Regions from separate parts of the Rhizobium sp. CG4 genome, predicted to be linked through region 3. Evidence: riboswitches for the same ligand, from Rfam matches in the RefSeq annotation. Region 3 holds a riboswitch; each other region holds the start of a gene.
The links. A riboswitch is a leader RNA that binds a small molecule or an ion and turns the genes downstream of it on or off. The one in region 3 is predicted to bind cobalamin.
Positions count from the first base shown of each region.

Region 1 (2,198 bases), on a different contig from region 3:
TCCAGGTCAGATCGTCATTGCGCTCTGCCTTGTCAGCCAGTTCCGGCACCAGCTTGCCATCACGGTCGACGGTAAACAGGTTTTCGCCAACGCCGTGGCTGGTCAGTGCCCAACCGTTGGAACCCTTGGCCGGATCTGTGCCCGAGGTGATGTAGGTTGCGCCAACGCGCAGCGGCTCTGCGGCAAAACCGGCAGCCGCCGTTGATATGACAGCGGTGGCAAGCCAGGTCGCACCAAGGCGCGACAGGAATTTGGATGACATTTTATCTCCTCGGATCAGTTTTGGGGAATACGCAGCCGCTGCTTGCGGCCTGTTGGATGGTAGGCGTGTGTTTCGACCACATGGTTGCCAAGCTCAGGGTTGCCGAGCAGATGGCCTGCAATGATGTCATCGACCGCCTGTTCGGTAACGCCGCCGTAATAGGTGCCATCGGGAAACACCTGCAGCACCGGCGCCAGATTGCACGGCCCAAGACAGGTGGATTTGGCCGTCATGGTGCCAGCACCGGTGACGCGCAGTTTCAAACGTTCCTGCTGGTTGCGAAGGTGGTTCCAGATCGTATCGGCGCCTGCGCTGTTGCAGGCACCGCCGGAACAGACGAGAACGCGGTATTTCTGCGCAGGCACCAGCGACCCTTCCTGCGCTACTGCCTTGCCGGGCATGGTTTCCAGCGCCTGCGCCTGTTCCAGAAGCTCGCTCATCAGCGGCAGCATCAGGCCCGCAGAGGCAATATCGCAGGTGATGGAAATTTCCGGCCATGGCTGGGTGGCTGACGCACGCCAGCGCTTCATCGACTTGACCAGCCAGTTGCGGAAACTTGGCTCGACCGGCAGAACCAGCGGCAGAATGGTGATATGGTCAAGCTGCTGTTCCAGCAGGGAAAACAGCCCGTCGCGCAGCGAGGGCGTGCCCTGCTCCGTAAAGGCAAACTGCACGATGTCTCCGGGGTGTGACAGCGCAATATGTTCAGCCAGTTTTTCGGCAAGGCGCTGCATTTCCAGATGCGGAGATGCTGCAAAGGCAGACTTTGCGATGAGAAGAATGGCGCGCCGTGACGGGCGCATGGGTGGGGTTTTCTTAAGTTCTACGTCTTCATTCACTGCCAAAATCTCGAATACAGGAGGCAGCAAAAATGAAGGCATGTCTGGCAGGAAGGCCGCGCACACACTCATTCCTGTGGCACACCCCGACCACGGAATCGTATCTCGTCAGGCAGGTCTCCTGGCTTGCGGGTCAATGCCGTTGTCCGTCTTCCCGGCATTTCTGCCAGTGACATGTTGGACAAACGGCTAACCGCTTACAGTTGCGGGACAGCTTCGGTTTTGCACCGAATTCCCTCTTAGCTTCCACCCAGAGGTGGAAGAACCATGACCCAGACAAGCTACACGTTCAGATATCACTGTCAATGTTACCAAGCCGCGCTTTGGTAAGGGCAGTGGATCGACCGACAGACAACATAAGTTACGTTATTACATAACATGACTATCGATTATGGCAAGGGCGTTGGGTGATGAATGCACGGCAAGCCCCTGCCCCTGGCAAACGTGTGACAAGGGCAAGGTCGGATGACTGGCGTTAGGCCTTCTGCTGTTGCGGCTGGATCAGTGGCACATGCGGTGCGGCCGTCAGTGGCAGGTGGCCGGTCAGGCGCGGATCGGCCTGCGTTTCCACCTGAAAAGCATAGGGCCGGAAACCGGAGCGCAGGTAAAAGCCGAGCGCCGAGGGATGGTCCAGCGTACAGGTGTGCAGGTGCAGGCGTTTGATATCTCTCTGCCAGGCACGTTTCAGCGTCGCATTCATCAGCGCGCGGCCAAGACCCTTGCCGGTTACTTCCTCGGTCAGGCCCAGAAACACCAACTCACATTCATTCGGTTGACGAAAATCAAGTTCCATCAGGCCGATGTCCTGCTGACCATCGCGCAGCACATAGACCTCGACGTCGTCATGGCCGATGATCGAGGCCAGTTTTTCATCGCTGATGATGAGGCGCGAGAACCACAGCCATTCTGCACCAATCTTTCGGTACAGCGTGCGATACGCCTCCAGATCTGGCTTTTCCATACGGTCCAGGCGGATGTCACCGGCAAAGGACGGTTCCGCCGCAGCAGAGTTTTCGGTCATTTCCAGACAGGTGACGACACTGGCAATATGTCCCGGCTGGACATGCGAATAACCTGATGGCGTGAAGGTCTTTGTG
Region 1 is NZ_JABAEG010000002.1:52,802-54,999, forward strand. It holds gene HGO37_RS05350 (ABC transporter substrate-binding protein) at 1-262, opposite strand, end outside; gene HGO37_RS05355 ((2Fe-2S) ferredoxin domain-containing protein) at 277-1,065, opposite strand; cobalamin riboswitch at 1,196-1,387, opposite strand; gene HGO37_RS05360 (GNAT family N-acetyltransferase) at 1,577-2,198, opposite strand, start outside.
Region 1: it holds a riboswitch for cobalamin, as region 3 does, so the genes downstream of both, HGO37_RS05355 ((2Fe-2S) ferredoxin domain-containing protein) here and HGO37_RS22335 (ABC transporter substrate-binding protein) in region 3, are expected to answer to the same signal.

Region 2 (2,198 bases), on a different contig from region 3:
AGGCTGATGACGCACAATTTGCCATCCTATTGGCATGGCTGGTCACCGGATGGAAAATCATTTGCCTACTGCGGCATTCGCGATCAGGTTTTTGATATATATTCCATGGACATAGAAAGCGGAGTTGAATCACGTCTTACGCATGGTGAGGGCCGTAATGACGGGCCGGATTACTCCGCCGATGGCCAGTGGATCTATTTCAATTCCAGCCGCACCGGGCTGATGCAGATATGGCGTGTGAAGACTGATGGCTCATCTGTCGAGCGCGTAACCGACAGCAATTTTGGAGACTGGTTTCCCCATCCATCGCCATCAGGCGACAAGGTGGTGTTCGTGTCCTACGACGCCGATGTCTTTGACCATCCCCGTGATCTGAATGTGCGGGTGCGGTTGATGGATACCGATGGCGGCAATGTCGAGACGCTGTTTGAACTGTTTGGCGGGCAGGGCACCATGAACTCGCCCAACTGGTCGCCTGACGGCGATGAGTTCGCCTATGTCAGGTATTTCCCGGCGACCTAACGCCACATGCACCCGTGCTTGCATTTGCGCGATCTAGCGGACATAAGCACTGCCGTCAGGTGCCTGCACGACGTGCGGGAGAATCGGGAATCCGGTGCAAGACCGGAGCGTGCCCAACGCTGTAAGGCGGACATCTGCTGCACCAATCGCCACTGGATGTTCCGGGAAGGCGGCAGCGGAAGGACGATGCCAAGCCAGAAGACCGGCCCGACATCATAGACCAGCCCGTATGGACGGCGGGAATGGTTGTTTGCCTGGTGGGTTCTGCGGGATTTGCCGGCAATAAGCATTGTTGGGGATTAACGATGCAGGACGATCCGTTTTCTGAAGCCCGCCACGCGGCTGGCGCTTTTTCCTGTGATGACAAGGCAGCCGTTTACCGGGCCATTGAGACGCGCCGTGATGTGCGCAATGAGTTCGAAAGCCATCCATTGCCGGATGATCTGGTGACAAGGCTACTGGCTGCCGCTCACGCCGCACCCTCGGTCGGTTTCATGCAGCCGTGGAACTTCACACTGATCAGGGATCAGACGGTGCGTGATGCCGCCTGGCAGGCTTTCGCCCGCGCCAATGAGGAGGCGGCGCTGCTGTTCGAAGATGACAGGCAAAGCCTTTATCGTAGCCTCAAGCTCGAGGGTATTCGCACCGCCCCCCTCAGCATCTGCGTGACCTGCGATCCGACCCGTGGTGGTACCGTCGTTCTGGGACGCACCCACAACCCGCGCATGGATATCTATTCCACGGTCTGCGCCATCCAGAACCTGTGGCTTGCTGCCCGTGCCGAAGGGGTGGGTGTCGGTTGGGTCAGTATCTTCCATGATGCAGACATACGCCGCATTCTCGGCATTCCCGACCATATCGAAATCGTTGCCTGGTTATGTCTGGGGTACGTGACCGAACTCTACGGCGAGCCGGAACTGGCCGTTAAGGGCTGGGCCAAAAGGCTGCCGCTGGAAGATCTGGTGTTCCAGGATCAGTGGGGCAGTCGATAAATCTATTGGCACGCGTAAGGAAACGCGTCGTGCGTCACTGCTGCTGCGGTTGTGCACCCTGCAGAGCCGGATTGTGCAGATCGATCCGGCTGGTTTCCTCGGGCAGAAACTGTGGTCCAACGACCCGGACTTTACTATCCTTGGGATCATAGTCGCGCTCGGCTGGTGCTTCGGCAACCGGTTGTTCTGCCTGCTTGTTTTCGCCATTCGGCGTCTTGATATCTGTAACGCCGGAATAGGGTTCTGCGGGTTTTGACTGGTTGGCCTCTTCCTGCTTTTTCATCTGGTCGAAATAAGACGCCATGTTGCAGCCGCAGGATGGCGAGCGGGTGTCTGCTGACGTGTTGCGATAGGCAAAGGCGGTCGGCAGGTCCTTGTATGGCTTGCCGGTCTCGGCAGAAACCATATCCGCACTCTCCTGACCTTGCAGGGAGTGGTAATAAAGCTCGGTCTCAGAACCGGGGCACATTTGTTCACAGGTCGCGGCCTGACGGCGAAAATCAAGCGGTGAGGCATTGGACGAAATCGGGAAGAACGCGCCGTCGCAGGTGCGTACGCACAGGGTTCTAAGGCCGCCCTGCATTGGCGGTGTGAACACCGGCTGGCGGTTCGGGTCCACCTCGATCATGCCGGGTGGGGCAAATTCCTGGGTCTGGTCATTCGGGCTAGCGGCGGCAGACTGTG
Region 2 is NZ_JABAEG010000002.1:286,908-289,105, reverse strand. It holds gene HGO37_RS06520 (TolB family protein) at 1-522, shown strand, start outside; cobalamin riboswitch at 563-747, shown strand; gene bluB (5,6-dimethylbenzimidazole synthase) at 828-1,514, shown strand; gene HGO37_RS06510 (DUF2865 domain-containing protein) at 1,549-2,198, opposite strand, start outside.
Region 2: it holds a riboswitch for cobalamin, as region 3 does, so the genes downstream of both, bluB (5,6-dimethylbenzimidazole synthase) here and HGO37_RS22335 (ABC transporter substrate-binding protein) in region 3, are expected to answer to the same signal.

Region 3 (2,198 bases):
GAAATCAACACCGCCGTCAACACCATGGATCAGGGCACGCAACAGAACGCTGCCATGGTCGAAGAAACAACGGCGGCAAGCCATGGTCTTGCAACGGAAGCCACGTCCCTTAACTCGCTGCTCGGCCAGTTCAGACTGACAGGCACCGGCGGTATGGCTGGTTTCGCAAGGCCTGCTGCTCCTCGCGCCGCCGCTTCGGCTTCGCGACCTGCTGCACCGGCACCGGTGGCAGCATCGACAAAGTCCAGGCCGATTGCGTCTCCAGCACGTGCACTGGGCAATAGGTTGGCGAGCGCCTTCGGTGGCGGTTCATCTGCCGCTGCGACTACAGCCAAGGAAGCGGACTGGACAGAATTCTGAGCCTCCAAGATTTTTGAGAATGAAAAATGCCGCCGCCTCAATCTCTGGGGCGGCGGTTTTCTTTTGTTCGGTCTGTCGCAATAGCCTTGACCTTGTCTGCGCCTTGGCCATAAGTGGCATCCGACGGTTCTCCAAAGGGTTGTACCTGGAGGGGATTAATAGGGAACATGGTGCGTTTCTATCGAAGAAACAATGCCATGGCTGCCCCCGCAACTGTAAGCGGATTGCCGCTCATCCTTGTGGTGTAGCTCTTACACCATGCCACTGTGCCGCTGAGTGCACGGGAAGGCAGATGAACGGCGTGAATTCGTGAGCCAGGAGACCTGCCGTTATTTGTTAATCCAACGCACCGGGCGGGGTTGTCCGGAAAGGAATAGTCATGTTATTACATAACATATGCATTTGTTGCCTCCGTTCATTGCATTGTTGGGTTAACCGCGCGTCGTTTTTCTAAACGCTGCACAAACCGGGCAATTTAGGCCCGTAATCTCAACTGCATTTCAAATATTTCCAATCGGGAGGCTTCCATGCGTGCCATCATAAAAACTCTCAGTGCTGTAACCGTTTTAGTTGCCGGGTTCTCTGCTAGTGCCCATGCGGCGACCCAATATCCGTTGACGGTTACCAATTGCGGTCAGTCGATTACGTTCGAAAAGGCGCCAGCAAAGATCGTTTCGATCGGACAGGGCATGACCGAAATCCTGTTTTCCCTTGGCTTGGCAGACAAGATTGCCGGTACCGCCGTTTGGGTTGGGCCGGTTTTGAAAGAATATGAAGGCGTCAATGCGCAAATTCCGCGCCTTGCAGACAATGACCCCAGCTTTGAATCGGTTGTCGGCAAAGAGCCTGATCTGGTTGCTGCGGAGTTCGAATGGCACGTCGGCACGCAGGGTTCTGTGGGCAAACGCGAACAATTCGGTTCACTTGGCATCAATACCTATGTTTCTCCTGCAGACTGCGTGGCCAAGATCAATGCCGATGGTGGCGATGGCGTACGCAAAGAACTTTTCACGATGGATCTGATCTATCAGCAGATCAGCGAACTCTCCGATATTTTCGATATCAAAGAACGGGGCGAAAAACTGGTAGCCGATCTGAGGGCACGTGAGGCCGCAGCCGTCGCGTCGATCGGAAACGCATCGTCGGCCAATCTTCCTGTTGTTTTCTGGTTCTCCAGCAAGGAAGTGAAGGGCGACGCCTATATTGCCGGTAAAAACAGTGCTCCGGCCTATATTCTGAAAACGCTTGGTGCCAAAAATGTCGTAAGCACGGAAGAAGAGTGGCCGCTGGTCGGTTGGGAAACCATTGCCGAATCCAACCCTGCTGTCGTCGTTATCGCTACCATGGATCGTCGCCGTTATGCCGCCGATGATCCTGCGGTCAAGATCGACTTCCTGGAGAACGATCCGGTCACCAGCCACATGGATGCCGTTAAGAACAAACATTTCGTCATGATGGATGCACAGTCCATGAACCCGACCATTCGTACGATTGATGGCATTGAAATCCTGGCAAAGGGTATCCAGGCGCTCGGGATTTCCAAGTGACAGAAATGCCTGCACGTCGTTCAGCATGGTGGCTGCCTTTGGCAGTCACCGTCTTTTTTCTGACGCTTCTCGGCTTCATGATAAGTCTTGCCGTGTCGATCGGCGAAATTTCCATTCCGCTCGATACGACGGTCAAGGCGATCATGAAACGCGCCTTTGGAATGCCGTTTGAAATCAGCCGCATCCATGAAGGCGTAATCTGGGACTATCGTCTGAGCCGCGCCTTGGTTGCGGCAAGTGCAGGGGCTGCGCTGGCGCTCTGTGGCGTGATCCTGCAAGCATTGCTACGCA
Region 3 is NZ_JABAEG010000009.1:218,130-220,327, forward strand. It holds gene HGO37_RS22330 (methyl-accepting chemotaxis protein) at 1-360, shown strand, start outside; cobalamin riboswitch at 468-705, shown strand; gene HGO37_RS22335 (ABC transporter substrate-binding protein) at 888-1,907, shown strand; gene HGO37_RS22340 (FecCD family ABC transporter permease) at 1,913-2,198, shown strand, end outside.

Region 4 (2,198 bases), on a different contig from region 3:
CCGAGCACCGCTGAGATAACTCAGCTGGCAACATCGCGGTCGAGAACCCGGCAGACACGCTGTGGACCCGAGGCGATATCGTTACCCAATGCGCGACGAATATCCCGACTGTTCAGATGAAGGCTTTTGTCGATTGGTAGGTTTTGTCGCTTGATCTTGTCGAGGGCGGCAGCTTCAAACGCAGCCTGATGCTCGGTAAAACAGGCAAGGCAGGCCTCGCTATCCGGTGATGCACCAAGCAGTGCCTTGAAAGCAAGGCGGTGCACGGCGCAAGGCGCGCCATGCCCGGGAACAGAAAAGCGCAGCGCATCAAGCGCCACGCTCCATTCGGCAGAACCGTTGTTCACTTGGCCGCTTCAAATCGCTTGAGGAACGTGCCGCTCAAGGCACCCAGCAACACCCAGAAGACAAAGCTGGTGAGTGTGGCAAGGATGATGAAACGGCGCTCCAGTGGCAGTGGTGCCAAAGCATGTTCGCCTTCTGGCGGCAACGGCGCACCAATGACATGCGGCGCAGCAATCAGCACGATGGCGAGAACCGCAGCCCATGGCTCACGACGGAAAGCCAAAAGCGCTAAACCACCTGCTGTTGCTACCGCAGTGCCAATCCACCAGGCCTGACGCGCGGCCAGTTCACCAGCCGGGCTTCCCGGCAATTCAGGCGGCAGACCGACCATCGGCGCCAGAGCCACGGCCGCAAAGCCGCCAAGCCCCCAGAACAGACCTTCACGCCAGCCAATATTGCTGCCCCGCAGTGAGATGAGGCCGGTCAGAACCAGTGCATAACCGATTGCCATCAGAATATTGGCAGCAGCCGTGTAGGCATTCCGCTCAAAACCATCCGCCGGTCCCCAGGCTTCTTCGTCATGAGCGTGGCCAGCAGGCGCAGCCGCTTCACCGGTTGCCGGTGCTGCGTCATGGTTATGCCCGGCCTCACCGCCAGCCGATTCGAATGTCTCGGCATGCAGGATCAACGGTGTGGTGCCGACATATTGCATGAAACTGACGGCAAGTCCGCAGATCAGCCCCACCAGAACGGATGTAAAAACGATATTACGAAAAGACGACATGCCGCTCTCCCTCAGTGGCAGGGAAAGGCGTTGGCATGGCGCGTATCATGCGCGGCATCATGCACGGCCTCGATATGCGAAAAGCCGACAAAACCGATGATGAACAGGCCGAAGAACACGGCCAGAAGCGACTGGACTGCGCTGGCAGATTTGACAGATACCACCTGCGTGGCGGCGTTGTTTTGGACAGACATGGTGAACCCTCTCGCTCAATGCATACGCAGTCTCAAAAACGGAACCGGCAGCGTATGCAATGGACACGCGGATCCGCAATCGACATCCGTCACCACGGGGAAGCACACGAAGAAAGAGGAAACCGCCGAAGCATTTCCGCAAAACCGCGCAAATTCCGGACACCCCGCCGGCATGGACACTCTCGCGATGGCAGGTCTCCTGGCTCACGGGTCGTAACCTGAAAACACCTTCCCGGTCTGTCTGTTTTTCGCATCGACAGTGCAAAATCACTATGATTTCGCATCGATGCGCCAGACCAGTGGCTCTTTGTTTTCAGGCTCTCCGTTCACAGTTGCGGGGGCAGCCACGAATGAGGACAGTTCCCTATCGTGTTCCCTTTTCATCCCGCCGGAAAACCCGGCAAGGAACCATCACATCTTTGTTATCCGGCGCGGCACGGTTTGAGTCAATGGGCGACGTTTCAATCGGGCAATCAGTGTCGCTGCGTGACAAGGTCATTGTACCGTTAGAGCTGAGAATGCGGAAATCTAATCAAAGTTTTAACTAAAATTTGCCAGTGAATAGTTATAGACATTAACCAAGTTTGACAGGTGGAGTTATGGGGTTTGATCGCATTTTCAGCACGGAAGCCGCGGCTATCCTGTCTGCATTCAGCCGATCGCAGGCCATCATATCTTTTACACCCGACGGCATGGTGATCGACGCCAACGAAAATTTCTGCGCGACGCTCGGTTACCGGCTCGATGAGATCAAGGGCCGTCACCATAGAATGTTCATGCGCGCAGAAGACGCTGCCGCAGCTGACTACACGACGTTCTGGAAGGGCCTCGCTTCCGGCCAGTATGAGCAACGCCAGTTCCGCCGCCTGACCAAGAGCGGTGAAGAAATCTGGATCCAGGCCAGCTATAACCCGATTATCCGCCGCGGCAAGGTT
Region 4 is NZ_JABAEG010000002.1:899,443-901,640, forward strand. It holds gene HGO37_RS09495 (type 1 glutamine amidotransferase family protein) at 1-14, shown strand, start outside; gene HGO37_RS09500 (hypothetical protein) at 21-347, opposite strand; gene HGO37_RS09505 (CbtA family protein) at 344-1,069, opposite strand; gene HGO37_RS09510 (CbtB domain-containing protein) at 1,081-1,263, opposite strand; cobalamin riboswitch at 1,436-1,691, opposite strand; gene HGO37_RS09515 (methyl-accepting chemotaxis protein) at 1,863-2,198, shown strand, end outside.
Region 4: it holds a riboswitch for cobalamin, as region 3 does, so the genes downstream of both, HGO37_RS09510 (CbtB domain-containing protein) here and HGO37_RS22335 (ABC transporter substrate-binding protein) in region 3, are expected to answer to the same signal.